2 regions of the Aestuariirhabdus haliotis genome follow, and region 1 is predicted to be linked to the other one. Evidence: predicted binding sites of a transcription regulator. Region 1 holds the regulator's gene; the other holds the start of a gene.
The links. The regulator sigma-54, encoded in region 1, starts transcription at its own class of promoters, with help from an activator protein. The targets are predictions, from matches to a motif close to TGGCACNNNNNTTGCTNT.
Positions count from the first base shown of each region.

Region 2: flgB (flagellar basal body rod protein FlgB) is a predicted target of sigma-54. The motif match lies at 1,352-1,369, and genes of this name have one in related genera.

Region 1 covers NZ_JAKSDZ010000008.1:15,533-23,366, forward strand. The annotation lists gene MIB40_RS07765 (carbon-nitrogen hydrolase family protein) at 1-11, shown strand, start outside; gene tldD (metalloprotease TldD) at 24-1,463, shown strand; gene MIB40_RS07775 (EthD domain-containing protein) at 1,469-1,843, opposite strand; gene yjgA (ribosome biogenesis factor YjgA) at 1,868-2,395, opposite strand; gene pmbA (metalloprotease PmbA) at 2,588-3,946, shown strand; gene MIB40_RS07790 (HPr family phosphocarrier protein) at 3,979-4,248, opposite strand; gene rapZ (RNase adapter RapZ) at 4,263-5,126, opposite strand; gene ptsN (PTS IIA-like nitrogen regulatory protein PtsN) at 5,228-5,683, opposite strand; gene hpf (ribosome hibernation-promoting factor, HPF/YfiA family) at 5,692-5,979, opposite strand; gene MIB40_RS07810 (RNA polymerase factor sigma-54) at 6,104-7,633, opposite strand; gene lptB (LPS export ABC transporter ATP-binding protein) at 7,753-7,834, opposite strand, start outside.
Region 2 covers NZ_JAKSDZ010000002.1:281,873-289,706, forward strand. The annotation lists gene MIB40_RS03180 (flagellar hook assembly protein FlgD) at 1-447, opposite strand, end outside; gene flgC (flagellar basal body rod protein FlgC) at 458-898, opposite strand; gene flgB (flagellar basal body rod protein FlgB) at 901-1,311, opposite strand; gene MIB40_RS03195 (CheR family methyltransferase) at 1,634-2,488, opposite strand; gene MIB40_RS03200 (chemotaxis protein CheV) at 2,521-3,450, opposite strand; gene flgA (flagellar basal body P-ring formation chaperone FlgA) at 3,704-4,414, shown strand; gene flgM (flagellar biosynthesis anti-sigma factor FlgM) at 4,623-4,952, shown strand; gene MIB40_RS03215 (flagella synthesis protein FlgN) at 4,963-5,442, shown strand; gene MIB40_RS03220 (flagellar brake protein) at 5,494-6,219, shown strand; gene MIB40_RS03225 (TIGR04282 family arsenosugar biosynthesis glycosyltransferase) at 6,243-6,842, opposite strand; gene MIB40_RS03230 (TIGR04283 family arsenosugar biosynthesis glycosyltransferase) at 6,858-7,535, opposite strand; tRNA gene MIB40_RS03235 (tRNA-Arg) at 7,591-7,666, opposite strand; gene MIB40_RS03240 (DMT family transporter) at 7,779-7,834, shown strand, end outside.

The DNA.
Region 1 (7,834 bases):
ACGGGTCCTAACGAGTAAGAACGATGACCGATATTCTGGAAACTGCGAAGCAAAGCTTGCTGCTGCCGGCGGGGCTGTCTGAGAATAATCTGCAACAGGTTCTCGATAGCATGCTGGGTCGCACCCTGGATGCTGCTGACCTCTATTTCCAGAGTTCTCGACAGGAATCCTGGGTGTTGGATGATGGCATCGTGCGCGAGGGTAATTTTAATGTCGATAGTGGCGTTGGAGTGCGCGCCATCAGCGGAGAAAAAGCCGGTTTTGCCTACTCGAATGAGATTATCTTACCCGCCCTGCAGCAAGCTGCCGGTGCGGCTCGTAGTATTGCCGCCCAGGGCCAGCAACGCCAGGTATCAGCATGGCAGCGTAGTTCGTCTTTAGCGCTTTACCAGCCAGCCAATCCACTGGATTCGATGTCCCAGCAGGACAAAGTAGATCTTTTAAAACGCCTGGATGCCGAAGCTCGGGCGCTGGATTCCAGAATCAAACAGGTGACGGTTGGGCTGTCCGGTTTGTTTGAAACCATCCTGGTTATGGACACCGATGGTACCCTGGCAGCCGATGTACGGCCGTTGGTGCGTCTTAACGTTAGTGTTATTGCAGAGCATGAAGGGCGCCGGGAGCGAGGTTCAAGTGGCGGCGGTGGGCGTTGCAGTTATGAGCATTTTTTACAGGATGATCGAGCCTCGGGCTATGCTCGAGAAGCAGTGCGACAGGCGTTGGTGAATCTGGAAGCCATTCCTGCCCCCGCCGGTGCCATGCCGGTGGTGCTTGGCCCAGGTTGGTCAGGGGTCTTATTGCATGAAGCAGTTGGCCATGGTCTGGAGGGTGATTTTAATCGCAAGGGCAGCTCTGCATACGCGGGCAGAATTGGGGAGCGTGTCGCTTCTGAACTCTGCACTATAGTGGATGATGGCACTCTGGCAGGGCGTCGAGGCTCTCTCAATATGGATGATGAAGGGACTGTCACCGAATGTACCACGTTGATCGAGAATGGCATTCTTAAAGGGTATATGCAGGATAAGATGAATGCCCGCTTAAGCGGTGAGCGCTCGACGGGAAATGGCCGCCGTGAGTCCTATTCACACTTACCAATGCCCAGAATGACCAACACCTATATGCTGGCTGGTGAAACGGATCCAGAAGAGATTATTGCATCTGTTGAGCGGGGGATTTACACCGCCAATCTGGGCGGTGGCCAGGTTGATATAACCTCAGGGAAGTTTGTTTTTTCGACCAGCGAGGCTTACTTGATTGAAAAAGGCAAGATCACGGCGCCGGTGAAAGGGGCTACCCTGATTGGTAATGGCCCTGAAGCGATGAATCTGGTCAGCATGGTCGGCACCGACCTTGAGCTGGATACCGGTATCGGTGTGTGCGGAAAAGAGGGGCAATCAGTTCCCGTTGGGGTTGGCCAGCCTACCCTGAAGATCGATGAGCTCACGGTAGGCGGTACGGGCTGATAGGGTTATTCCGAATCGATGATAATGCTCTCATCGACATAAAAAGAAGTCGACCGTGAAGTATCAAGAAGGAAATGCGGGTTCTGCTTCAGCTCGGTGATCAATTGAATCCACTGATCGCTGGAAGTGATTTCGAACGCTTCGCGGGGTTTTTCAAACCAGAATTCGACGACACCATCATAGGGGGCTTCGAAGTGTTGTCGCTGCTGCAGTTTGTCGTTTTCTTCAACTTGCAGGGTCAGGCTTTTGGCGGCGCGGCAACAGTTTAAGGTATTGCCAGCATCACGGATAAATTGGTCGAATTCATTGTTCCAGTAGTTCCGGAGTTCTATATCACTGACGCCTGCCTTGCGCCGGAAGCACATTACTTGCTTGATCAATTGAGTCTTCCTTATATACGTTGATTATTCTGCGAGTTCTGATTGCTCTCTCAGGTAACGAAACAGCTTGCGGCTACTGGCCGGTGGTTTTTGTTGTTCCAGTTCCTTGCGAGAGTTCCTTATAAGCTGGCGCAGGTATTGAATATCGGCAGTGGGATAGGCTTGTAAATACTCTTGCAGGGCCGCATCGCTTTCATTTATCAGGCGCTCGCGCCAGCGTTCCAACTGGTGAAAAATCCGGTTGTACTCCGCGCTACTGGTATCCTGCCGGTCGACTGCCTGTTGCAGGGACTCGATCTCCTCGTCGCGCATGAGTTTGCCGATAAACTGGCGGTGCCGTTTGAGGGCGTTATGGCTTTTTATTCGTCGGGTTTCTTCCAGCGCTCGGCGCAAACGTTCGCTGATTGGCAAGGCTGCCATCACATCAGGTTTCAATTCCAGTAGACGCATACCTAGGGCCTGCAGTTCATGCATCTCCTGTTTAACCTGGGTTTTGCTTTTGTAATCTTCGTCGTCGAAATCGAGCGAGTCATTTTGGTGGTCTGAGCTCATAGCAATAAACAGTTTGTAGCCATTGAGAGAATTGATTACCCATTGTAAACCGATACCTCATCAATGTCTGTGTATGGTCTGTGTAAGCGAGCACTGTTTATCCTAATTTCCGGGCAAACTCCCTTAGGGCTTGTTCGCGGGCCTGCTGCGGGTAGAATGGATCGATAGCCTCTTTGATAGCGATCTTTCATTATGACCCCAACCCCGGTTAATACCCCTTTGGACCTGCGCCAGGAGCAGCATCGACTGCAACAATTGGTGCAAGATATTCTTAAGGAGGCTCGCAAGCAGGGTGCCAGTGGCGCGGAAGTCGGGGTAAGCCTGGATAGCGGTTTGACCACGAATGTGCGTATGGGTGAAGTCGATACGGTTGAGTTTAATCGAGACCAGGGGTTTGGCATCACGCTTTATTATGGACAGCGCAAGGGTTCAGCCAGTACGTCGGACAGCAGCCAGCAGGCGATCGTGGATACGGTAACGGCGGCCAGCAATATCGCTCGCTACACCTCCGAGGACCCGTATGCCGGTCTGGCTGATGCCGATATGATGGCGTCGGAACTGCCTGATCTCGATCTGTTTTATCCCTGGGACGTCGAGGTGGATCAGGCGGTTGAGATTGCTACTCGCTGCGAGCAGTCCGGATTGGAGGTTTCAGACCAGATTACTAATTCCGAGGGGGCCAGCCTGTCCAGCCATCAGAGTTGCCGGGTCTATGGTAACAGTCATGGTTTTATGGGTGGCTATCTGGCGTCGAGACAAAGCCTTAGCTGTGTGTTGATTGCCGGTGAACGCGATCGCATGCAGCGAGACTACTGGTATAGCCTGGCGCGCAAGCAGGAGAATCTGGAAGACCCTGAAGCCATTGGTCGACGTGCGGCTGACAGAACGCTTCGACGCCTGGACCCGCGAAAGCCTAAGACGGAACAGGTGCCGGTGCTGTTTGCCGCCGAAATCGCCGGAGGGTTGCTGTCGCATCTGTTGGGTGCGATCAGTGGTTCCAGTTTGTATCGACAGGCCAGTTTCCTGCTGGGGCATCTGGATAAGCCCCTGTTTCCCGAGTTTGTGCGTATCTACGAGGAGCCTCTGTTGCGCGGAGGTATGGCAAGTGCCTCATTCGATAACGATGGTCTGGCGACCTATGCCAAGGACTTTGTTCGTGATGGCGTTCTGTGCAGCTACCTGCTTGGCGTCTACTCGGCGCGTAAGCTCGGTATGACATCGACCGCCAATGCCGGTGGGGCACATAACCTGCGTATCAGTGACAGTGGTCTGGGGGCCGGTGAGCTCTTGCAGAAAATGGATCGAGGGCTACTGGTCACTGAGCTTATGGGGCAAGGGGTGAATCTGGTCACGGGTGATTATTCAAGAGGTGCCAGTGGTTTCTGGGTCGAGAATGGCATCATCCAGTATCCCGTGTCTGAAATTACCATCGCTGGTAATTTGAAAGATATGTTCGCCAATCTGGTTGCGGTTGGAAACGACGTTGATCGGCGGGGTAATGTACAGTCAGGCTCAATTTTGCTGGAAGGTATGACGGTTGGTGGGGATTAGTCCGTTATGTGATCCTGATAGGAGCAGGAGGGCTATTCGCCCTCCCCGAAGAAGTCGTTAACCAGTTCGGTAATGGCTTCCAGAGCCCGCTCTTCGTCGTCACCGTCAATCCGCAGAATAAGTTCGGTGCCCTGGCTCGCCGCCAGTAGCATCACTGACATAATACTCTTGCCGTCAACCATCTTGCCGTCGTGGCCTACCTCGATGGCGCTGCCATAAGCGGAAGCGGTGGTAACAAACTTGGAGGCGGCCCGTGCATGCAGACCGAGTTTATTGATAATAGTTATCCTGGTGTCGATCATGTTGGTTCACATTGTTATTTTTGTGTGGTGTGAAGCTCGCGGTGACGAACCTGAACATTCTTGATTTTGTCGCTAAAGCTGTTGGCCAGCTGCTCACTGAGATATACCGAGCGATGGTGTCCGCCGGTACAACCGATGGCAACCGTCAGATAGCTTCGGTTGCCTGCCTCGAAAGCGGGCAGCCAGCGATCGACAAAGTCACCTATATCGGACAGCATTCCCTGTACTTCAGGTTGATCGGCCAAAAAGGTCTGTACGGGTTCTTCCAACCCGCTAAACCCCCTGAGATGAGGAACCCAATAGGGGTTGGGTAAGCAGCGTACATCAAATACGTAATCGGCATCAATTGGGATGCCGCGTTTGAAGCCGAAGGACTGAAACAGCAACGCCAGGCTATCGTTGTTACGTTGGGCTACGCGCGTGCGAATCAGGTCACGCAGTTCGTGAAGCGACAGGGAGCTGGTATCCAGAGTCAGTTTGGCTTCGTCTTTGAGCGGAGCCAAGAGTTCACTTTCGGCCAGTATTGCTTCTTCTAATGAACATTGATCGTTGGAGAGTGGGTGCCGGCGGCGGGTTTCACTGAATCGCTTCAAGAGGGTCGCGGGTTCGGCATCCAGGTAGATGACCTCACAGTTAACACCGCTTTCGCTCAGTTGGCTGAGGATTTCCGGGAAACGTTTGAGGTCGGCATGCATATTACGAGCATCGATACTCACCGCCGCATTACGCAGTTCTGCTTCCCCTGAGATTTCTGCGGCCAGAGAGCCCAGAAGTCCAGCCGGCATATTATCGACGCAGTAAAAACCCTGGTCTTCCAGTACGTGTAACGCACTACTTTTTCCTGAGCCTGATCGTCCACTGATTATGACTAGTCGCATGCCACTTTTTCCACTGAGTACAGGCAGCGAGCCACCTGTCCATTGACTGAATTAGTGGAAGTATATCAGCTGGTAAGTGACAGGTCTGTGACCTGAGGGATTCAGTCAATCGGCGCGATAGCGATGGTGTAGAGTTCGCTGCCATCTTTTGCGTGGCGAAGATTGTTACGATAGCTGGCATTGTCCAGCCGTCCCGCCAGTTCTTGCAGGATAGCCAAATGTTCGTTGGTAGCTTCGTTGGGTACCACAAGGGCGAAAATAAGATCCACCGGATTGCCATCCATAGCATCAAAATCGATGCCATCGGAGAGTTTTAATAGGGCTCCCATGGGTGCGGTGCAGGATTCGAGTCGGCAGTGGGGTATGGCGATACCCTTGCCAAAACCGGTGCTGCCGAGTCGTTCACGCTCGATCAAGCCATTAAAAAGATTATCCGCCGAGATTTCCGGAGCGCCCTGGGCAATGGTTTCCGCCAGGGTTTCGAGTACGCGTTTTTTGCTGCCGCCTTCCGCAGCACAAAGGCTGCGGTCGGGGCTTAGGAGGGTTGTCAGGTTCATGGAGAATATTAACGAGAGAGGTTCTTTTCCTTGTGTTTCATCAGCTGACGATCCAGTTTGTCGGCCAGCATGTCGATGGCGGCATACATATCGTCATGGACAGCAGTGGCGTGGATGTCAGCACCGCGAACATGGAGGTTGGCCTCTGCTTTTTGCCCTTCTTTTTCTATGCTCAGGGTGACGTTGACGCTGGTGATGGTGTCGAAATGTCTTTCCAGACGGTCAACCTTGGTTGCTACATACTCACGCAAAGCTTCTGTTACATCGACATGATGTCCACTGATGTTGATTTGCATGCGTCTCTCTCCTAGATGGGTTTTTCGTGATACTGAACCGACACCATGTCGTGCTCAGCTGTGTGCCTCTGTTTCGATCATATCCGAGACTCGATATTTCTATGTTGCTATTAATCAATATAACCTATACCAGACGTTTTCTTTCGTTTGATGGAGGAATGGACAGGGATTCTCGATACTTGGCGATGGTGCGGCGGGCTACCTGAATTCCTTGCTCGGCAAGCAGACCGGCTATTTTACTATCGCTCAATGGTTTTTTTGGGTTCTCGGCGGCAACCAGTTTCTTGATAATCGCACGAATGGCGGTGGAGGAGCATTCCCCACCACTGGCCGTGCTGACATGGCTGGAGAAGAAATACTTCAGCTCAAAGATGCCCCTTGGGGTGTGCATGTATTTTTGCGTTGTGACCCGGGATATGGTCGATTCATGCATGCTGACGGCTTCCGCAATATCATGCAGAACCAACGGTTTCATGGCTTCTTCGCCATAATCCAGAAAGCCGCGTTGGTGTTCGACAATCTGGGTGGCGACTTTCATCAGGGTCTCATTGCGACTTTGCAGGCTTTTAAGGAACCAGCGGGCTTCCTGCAGGTGGTTTTTCAAGTAGGTGTTGTCGGCGCTGTTATCGGCTCGCTTGACGAGGGAGGCGTAGCCCGAGTTAATCCGTACACGGGGCATGGCATCCGAGTTGAGTTCAACAATCCAGCGCTCGTTGACCTTTCTGACCGTTACATCGGGAATGACATATTCGGGCTCGCTGCTTTCGATACTGGCTCCAGGCTTGGGGTTCAGGGTCTGGATCAGCTCGATTGCCGCTTTGAGTTCGGGTTCTTTGAGGCGTGCTTTGCGCATCAGTTGAGCATAGTCATGGTTGCCCAAAAGGTGGATATGTTTTTCAACCACCAGAGCGGCCGGTTTCAGGTGGGGAGTGTCGCTCGGAAGTTGGGCCAGCTGGATCAGCAGACATTCGCTCAGGGAGCGCGAAGCGACCCCTACAGGATCGAACTGCTGTATCCGGCGAAGTACGGCTTCGATCTCATCAAGCTCAATCTCCAGATCGGCATCGATGCTGTCGAGCAGCTCCTCGCAGCTGCAGCCAAGGTAACCATCCTCTTCAAGAGCGTCGATGATAGTGATCGCAATGGCACGATCGGTATCGCTCATTGGAGTCAGGTTAAGCTGCCATTCGAGATGGGATTGCAGTGAATCCACCGTGCTGGCACGCGCCGCTGGATTGTAGTCATCGTTGTCCGATGGGGCTGAAGAAGCAGGTAAGCTCGATTGATAGACATCGTCCCAGGCAGAATCTACTGGCAGATCATTGGGGATGTTGTCCTGCCAGTCGTCGGAAAGAACCTCGTTCTCGTTATTGGCGCTCTCGCTGCTCTGTTGTTCCTGCTGGCGTTGCTCACCTTCATTGAGAGCGGTTGATTCGGCTTTAATATCGAATTCCGTACCGTCACGGGCTTCATCTTGCTTTGAGCTGGGTTCTTCCAGGCCGTCTTCGGCCTCGAGCATAGGGTTAGATTCGAGGGCTTGCTGAATCTCCTGTTGAAGATCCAGGGTAGAGAGCTGCAGAAGTTTTATGGCTTGTTGCAGCTGAGGCGTCATCGTCAGCTGCTGGCCCATTTTCAGGACTAGGGATGGTTTCATAGATAATACAATGTCCGGTCCATATACTGCCTACTCCTCGCATGGGTTACCCCGGTAGCCTCTTGCACCGGCAAAAATCTTGCATGGCGTCTATTATAGAGCCGAAGTACTCCGAATGCCTATATTCGAAACTGGTGTCCGAGATAAACGTCTTTCACCTTTTGGTTACTCAGAATGGCTTGGGCATCGCCCTCTGCAATG
Region 2 (7,834 bases), on a different contig from region 1:
GCCCAACGGAATCTGCTTCACCAGATCCCCCTGAGGGCTGTAAACATTGATGGTCAAATCTGGCGTGGAGGCAGGCAGCACCACTAGCCCTTCGGTTCCCCGGCCCGTTTCCACCTGGGTATTTTCCATGCCCAGCATAACGGTTCGGCCAACCAACGATGATGCTTGTAATGCCTGGCTCGATTGCATACCCGCGACAAAGTCCTGCATCGAGGTGTTCAGTTGTTCGACACCTTCGACCGTACTGAATTGCGCCAACTGGGCAATGAACTCACCATTTTCCTGGGGTTCCAACGGATTTTGGTTATTCATCTGAGCAACCAATAATTCCAGAAATTCATTTTTTCCCAGCTCATCATCCTTCTTCTGGTTCTCCTGCGAATTGGCAATGGAGTACTTATCCAGAGCGGATGTGCCTGTGGCTGCGGCTGCCGTGCTTAGTGTCATAGCGCTCTCCTTACTGTCCCAGGGTGAGGACCTTTTGCATCATGGTTTTAGCCGTATTCAAAACATCGACATTGGTTTGAAATGATCGCGATGCCGAGATCATGTCCGCCATCTGCTCCACGACATTCACGTTGGGGTAAAATACATAGCCATCTTCGTCAGCCATAGGGTGATTGGGGTCATAGCGCGCTTCCAGTTCTTGCTGGCTCTCGACCACGCCCAATACCCGAACACCCTGACCGACTTCCTTTGGCTGATCATCGAACAGCGAACCTTCCTGCTGAGCTTCGTTCAAGGCGTGGGCAAACACCGGGTAGCGTGCTCGATAGGTTTCATCAATGCTGCTACTGACTGTCTCTGCATTAGCAATGTTGCTGGATGTGGCGTTAAGACGAATGGACTGGGCACTCATGCCCGACCCGGCAATTGAAAAAACATTATTAAGCGACATGACTATTGTCCTTTTATGGCTGTACTTAAGCCTTTGAACTTGGAATTTAGAAAAGTGAAGCTGCTTTCAAAAGCGATCTTGTTCTGAGTGAACTCGGTGATTTCTCGCTGGGAATCGACGGTATTACCATCAACAGAAGGTTGGCTTGGCACCCGATATAACAGCTCAGTATCAGCCGTTTCATCAATAAAGCCGGATACATGCTGTTGATGAGTTCGGCTTAACTTTTGCTGCCCTTCTGTATCTTGCACTCCCTCTTGCTGCTTCATCACTGAGGCAAAATCAACATCACGAGCTTTAAACCCCGGGGTGTCTGCATTGGCAAGATTATTGGCCAGCACCTCGGCTCTTTGAGCCCGAAACTCAAGCGCTTGAGGGTGGATACCTAATGCCCTGTCAAAACTGATCGCCATGCTATGCCTCTATTCTGAAATCATTTTCGTCAGAAAGTTAATAGCAAGGCACATGCCAGAAATTTTTTTCCTTTATATTCAACAAGTTAGAATAAAAGCAACTAATCAGGGATGCCAAAGCGGCAATCTCTTTCCTCACAAGAGGCAACTCGGCTTCGCTTGTTGCCGCTTGCCATGCAGTGCTCGGCACTATCTGCCCAAGGAGCTCTATCAACTGGAATAAACAGGCAGGCGCACAGGCCCAGGATCGTCAAGAATCAGGTAAATGAAGGGCATGGAAAGATTGTAAACCTCAAAGGCTGAATAGCCTTTGAGGTTTTAATTATTTAGCGATATACATTATGCCTGGGCGGCACTGAACCATTTCATAAAGGTGAGATAAACCATTGAGCGCCTCAGAAGCACCAAGAAACAGGTAACCTCCAGGTTTCAGGCTGGCATGGATGCGGGTCAAAATATCCCGTTTAAAATCAGCGGAGAAGTAGATCAAAACATTACGGCAAAACACAATATCGAACTTACCCAGTGTTACGTAACTGTCCTGAAGATTGATGGCACGAAAATCGATTCGCTGCTTGATATTGGGTTTGACCTGCCAGCGCTTGCCCTCCAGGGGAATAAAGTGTTTCTGCAGGCGGTCATCTGACAATCCTCTGCCTAGCGCCAGGGTGTCATACTCCCCCAGTTTGGCTTCACCTAACACCTTACTGGACAGATCCGTAGCAATTATCTGCACGCCCCCCCGCAAAAGGCCAAGATTACTCTTTTCAAATTCATCGATAGCAATACTCTGGGAATAGGGCTCCTGACCGGAAGAGCAGGCCGCCGACCAGATACGCAGCCTCTGGCCAGGGTAGCGCTTGGCCAGATCGGGCAAAATGGTTTTCTTCAAGACCTCAAAAGGATAGCTATCACGAAACCAGAGGGTCTCATTGGTCGTCATCGCATCGACAACTTCACCCTTAAGCTTGCCCCGGGGCTGCGCCCCAATGCGCTTGACCAACTCGCTCAGTGTATCGATTTCATTGTTTGCCAGTATCTTACGAAGCCGGCTTTTCACCAGGTACTCTTTATTTTTACCCAGTACTATGCCGCAAGCTTTTTCAAGGAATTCACTGAAAACCTCAAAATCCCCCGCTGGGGCAGCTCTGCCCTGAGTTGATCCAAACTCGGCCAACGTATTACTCCTCTAAATCGAATTAATGCGCATTAATGGGTTTCGATTTGAAAACGCTTTATAACACTGCCAGCTAGATCGTCCGGATTGAACTTGGCGATAAAGTCATTGGCCCCTACTTTTTCTACCATCGCTTTGTTAAAGACACCACTAAGGGACGTGTGAAGCACTATGTACAGGCTCGACAAACGGGGATCAGCCCGAACTTCCGTGGTTAGTGTATAACCGTCCATTTCGGGCATTTCAATATCTGAAATCATCATCAGCAGGTGCTCGTCAATACTATCACCAGAATCCACCAGACTCTTCAAATAGTCGAGTGCTTCACGGCCATCATTTTTGAGAACAACCTCAACACCGATATTTTCAAGGCAACGCTGAACCTGCTTACGAGCAACAGCCGAATCATCGGCTACCAATACTTTCTGCGCCACCGCATGCGTTGTCACTTCATCCGTAATAAGGCCATCGCTGACCTCCTCACTTTGAGGTGCAACTTCGGCCAGGATTTTTTCGACGTCGATGATCTCTACCAACTGATCATCAACCTTGGTCACGGCGGTCAGGTAATGGTCCTTACCGGTCCCCTTTGGCGGTGGATGAATCTCTTCCCAATTCATATTGACGATGCGGTCTACCATCTGCACCAGAAAGCCCTGCACCTTCATGTTGTACTCAGTGATAATGACAAAGGCATTAGTCACATCATCCAGAGGACCTCTGCCAGTGGCCATATTCATATCAAGGATAGGTATTGTCCCCCCTCGAATATTGGCGACCCCTCTTACTACAGGGCTGCTTTTCGGCATCATGGTAAGCGTCGGACATTGCAATACTTCCTTCACTTTGAATACGTTGATGCCATACAACTGCTTGCCTTTGAGGCGAAACAGCAGCAACTCAAGTCGATTTTCCCCAACCAGCTGAGTCCGCTGGTTAACACTATCTAACACACCCGCCATGGATCATCTCCATTGGATTGACTGCAACGTCGGCACACCAAACCCCGTACCGAACCCAAAAACTCTTATACAGTGTTAATAGACTATAGCTGCTCGCCAAGCCAGTTAACAAGCCAAGTCACCAGCGAACTCCGAAGAGTTGATAAAGACACTTACAATAACATCGGCATATATATTGCTGACTTTAATCAAATACTGAAGAAGCGCCAGAAATTCGACGCCTCAACCGATGGTTCTATTGATTGGTCATCCTATGACATTTGTTCGTCTGTTAAACATATTAGCTGCCAGCCTGTTGCTATTCAGCGCTGTCGCCATGGCCCAGTCCTCTCAAGCGGACATCAAGGCAATGGTGGAGACCTATTTGCAGGGCAAGGCACAACAACAGCAAGTATCCCCTTCAACGCGTATAGAAGTAGAAGCCAACCCACTCGATCCCCGACTGAATTTACCCACCTGCTCAGTTCCTCTAAAGTTGATCGAAAATGAGCGCCATCATCGCCCTGGGCGACAAACAGTGCGTATTGAATGCGCCGGCTCACATCCATGGGGGATCTATGTAACCGCCAACATTCGAATCTTTCGACCGGTGGTTATCGCCAATCAACTGATCAACAAGAAGGCACCGATAACAAACGATGTGCTTCGCCTCGAAGAGCGAAACATCGCAGAACTGCGAGGCGGATATTACACGAATTTCAATGCCTTAACCCACACTGTGGCAAAACGCATGATTCGCCCCGGACAAGCACTGGCTCCGACACATGTCAAAGCAAGGGAAGTCGTGCAAAAAGGCGACTTTGTAACCATTACTGCCAAGGGCCAGCAACTATCCGTTAAAATGAGTGGCACGGCCCTTTCAGACGGAAAAATCAATCAGCAGATACGTGTACGTAACAACCGGTCAGAGAGAATCATCAAAGCCACTGTTACCGGCCCCAAGCAGGTTGAAGTCCAAATGTGAACGCCACACAACAACCAACTAACCCATTGATTATTAAAGGTATATTTTAATATACGGACAGTAATTCGGTATGAACTTATCAAGCCACAGTGCCAAACACACCGAGACAGTAAGCGAATGACAAAAAAAGCAAAAAAAATGCTAAAGTTCCTTTATCTGCCGCCGCTAACAAGTTTGACGGTAAATACTAGGTTCAGAGGGCGCCATCATGGCCATCAACGTTAACAACAATCTGTTAAATCCCGCAGGCACTCGCAGCAGCGAATCCAATGAGCGCCGAGGCGATGCTGTAGCACCCCCAAAAGCAGATCAAGCCCAGACATCCCAAGCCTCAACAACCAGGACAGATTCGGTTAACCTGAGCGCTGAAGGCAAAAGCTTGCGCCAAATCGAAGAAAAGCTGGCCAGCCAGCCCGATATCGATCAGGACAAGGTTGCCAGAGTTAAGCAGGCCATCGCGGATGGCTCCTATCAAGTGGATGCTCGTAAACTTGCTGAAAATCTCTACAGTCTGGAGACACAGCTAAATAAACCCTAACGGAGATGCCATGCCAGCGCACGCCATCCTGAAGCTATCCCGTCAAGATATAGAAACCGTCACCAACCTAAAAGAAACTCTCCAGCAAGAGCGCCTGGCTTTGGAAAACAGTGATGCCGAATCACTGGAAGCCCTGCTGAGCGACAAAACCTCCCAGCTGAACCAGATCAATGACAATGCCCGTCGTCGCAGCGAATTACTCGCCGCTCTAGGCTTCCCAAACGACCGCGATGGAATGCAAAGCTTTATTGCCACCCTCCCGCAGGAAGAACGAACCGAACTATCTGCCCTATGGGACAATCTGGAAACTACTCTGGAAGAGTGCAAAGAGCACAACCTTATCAATGCCCGGGTATTGCAACATACTCGAGGCGTAGTTGATCGACTCCTGACCATCTATAGAGGTTCTGCAGCAAAATCTGTTAGCCTGTATGGAGAAGACGGGACCCAGACCCGTGATAACGAACACCGAAGCATCACTAAAGCCTGAATACTATTGTTAAGTAACGACGGGGAAGTCGTATAAGGGTTGCACATCAATATGGATTCCAAAGACAACTTTCGCCGGCTTACTACACCTCGCGAGATTGCCCATTATTTAAAAATCTCCAAGGACCAAAAAGAGCCGGTAACGATTTACTTTCCTGAACGAAAAGAGGGCTTTCGTTCTTTTTTTGTTGGTGTAGATACGGAACATCTGGAAATCGAACTCGATTCCATGGTGCCGACTCTCGGCGATCGCTTTATTCGAGCCAATGAAACATTTGACGTTATAGGCAGCGTGTCCGGTGTACAACTGAGATTTAACAACAACACTCTGGACAAGCTGAATGAAGATGCCGATGGTAATCCAGGCTATTGCATCCCCTTTCCCAATGAAATGCGTTACATGCAACGCAGAGATGCCTTTCGCGCACAGATACAACATTCCATTCGAATCAAGACCGTGCTAATTCATGAGGAGTTTCCTCATAAGATCAGCGGTTTCTTATCTGACCTGTCCGCTACCGGCTGCCGAGTTGTTTTAAGGCAGGCCGAGCTACAGGAGATGCAAGTCGCCAGCGGAATCAGTTTTAACTCCCTTCGCTTTCAAATTCCAGGCGGTATAGAGATCGATACCATTGCGACAGTACGTAATGTGCTCATCCACGAAGAGATTGAAGAAGTACAAATTGGACTCGAATTTACCGACCTTTCTGGCATCAATGAGCGACACATAGACCGTTTTGTAAATCAGTTGCAGCGCGACGCACGTCGCGACCGATAACCGACTTCCCGCTCCAACATCGCTTAATCGGACTGCCAGCGTTTAACATCCTCCGGATGATCAACATCCCAGAGTGTCTCCAACTCTTTCCAAGCGACGCCTTGCTGCTGTAATTGTTGTCGACTCTGTTGCAGCACTGCCTCTGTTCCCCAGTCAATATTTTCGAAAATAGCCGGAACATTCTCACTCGCTCCCACCAACACATAGCCTCCGTCTTCAGCTGGTCCAAAGACTATTGGGGCACCCTCTTCCAAGGCCGCAAACGCAGCACTGATGTACTCGGGATTGATGACCGGACAATCGCTGCCGGTAATCACTACCTTGTCATACCGCTGCAAGTTAAACTCGATCGCCTGTTGCATGCGCCGACCAAGATCACCTTGTGTTTGCAAGTGTTTGGACCAGACATCAAACCCAGGATCAGAAAATGCCGAATGCTGGAGATCAAAGCCCGCCCACAGCTGCTTCTGGACATTCTGACAACGGTTGAAAACCGACGCAGTATGCTGCAATAAAGCCTCATGTACTCGGGTTGCAGTTTCAGCCCCCAACTGAGGGATCAATCGCGTTTTCACTTTGCCGGCCACCGGAGGTTTGGCAAAAAGTAACAAGGCATCCGTCATCTTCACTTGTATCCTTTAATTCTGTTTACGATATTGACGCGCCAGAGACTGGGTAGAGACACCCAAAAAATAAAGGAGCCTCAACTTCCACATTAAGAAGATGGTTCTGAACACCCCCGCCGATTGCCAGCGTCGGCTGGAGGTTTCCAACGGTGTATCAATACAGACCGGCGGACTGTGCACTTTCAGTCGCTTACAGAGCTCAACATCCTCCATTAACGGAATATTGGCAAAGCCGCCCATCGCCAGAAACAGACTGCGACGGACAAATATCGCCTGATCACCCGTCGCTATCCCTGTCAGTCGGGAACGATGATTCATAAACCAGGCAATAATAGGAAACATCCAGTGTTGACCACTAAGCCGGACATCGAACCGTCCCCAGCTTCCTTCATGGGAAGCTGCCTGGAGCAAAGCTTCGGCATCAGAGGGTAACCGGGTATCGGCATGCAGAAACAGCAAGACATCTCCCTCGGCCAGATTGGCACCCGCCATCATTTGTCTGGCCCTACCCGGTTCACTTATGATCGCCTTATCAACCCAGGGTGTTGCCAGCGCTAAAGTCCCATCCTCGCTACCTCCGTCGACCAGAATCAGCTCATGACCTGCCGCGCGAAAATCCTGCAACGGGCGCAGATGAGTTTCTATCGAGGCAGCTTCATTAAGAACAGGGATGATTATAGAGAGGCGCATCAGAGTGTTCCGAGAACTCCTGGATGACATAATATTGGCTAGCAGAAGGAGTAGATGGCGCTCCCACAGGGACTCGAACCCCGATCGATCGCTTAGGAGGCGACTGTTCTATCCGGTTGAACTATAGGAGCGAAGTTGGCAATCTTACAGAATCAACGCGCATTTGCAATGCTGCCTGACCCACCTTAACTGGCGATCGATAAAGTTGCCGCCCAAACCGTTTTGCGGTAACGAGAGACTGTAATGGATTCACAGCAACGCTTGCGCCTGATCGCCTACAGCGGATTGATCATAGCCGC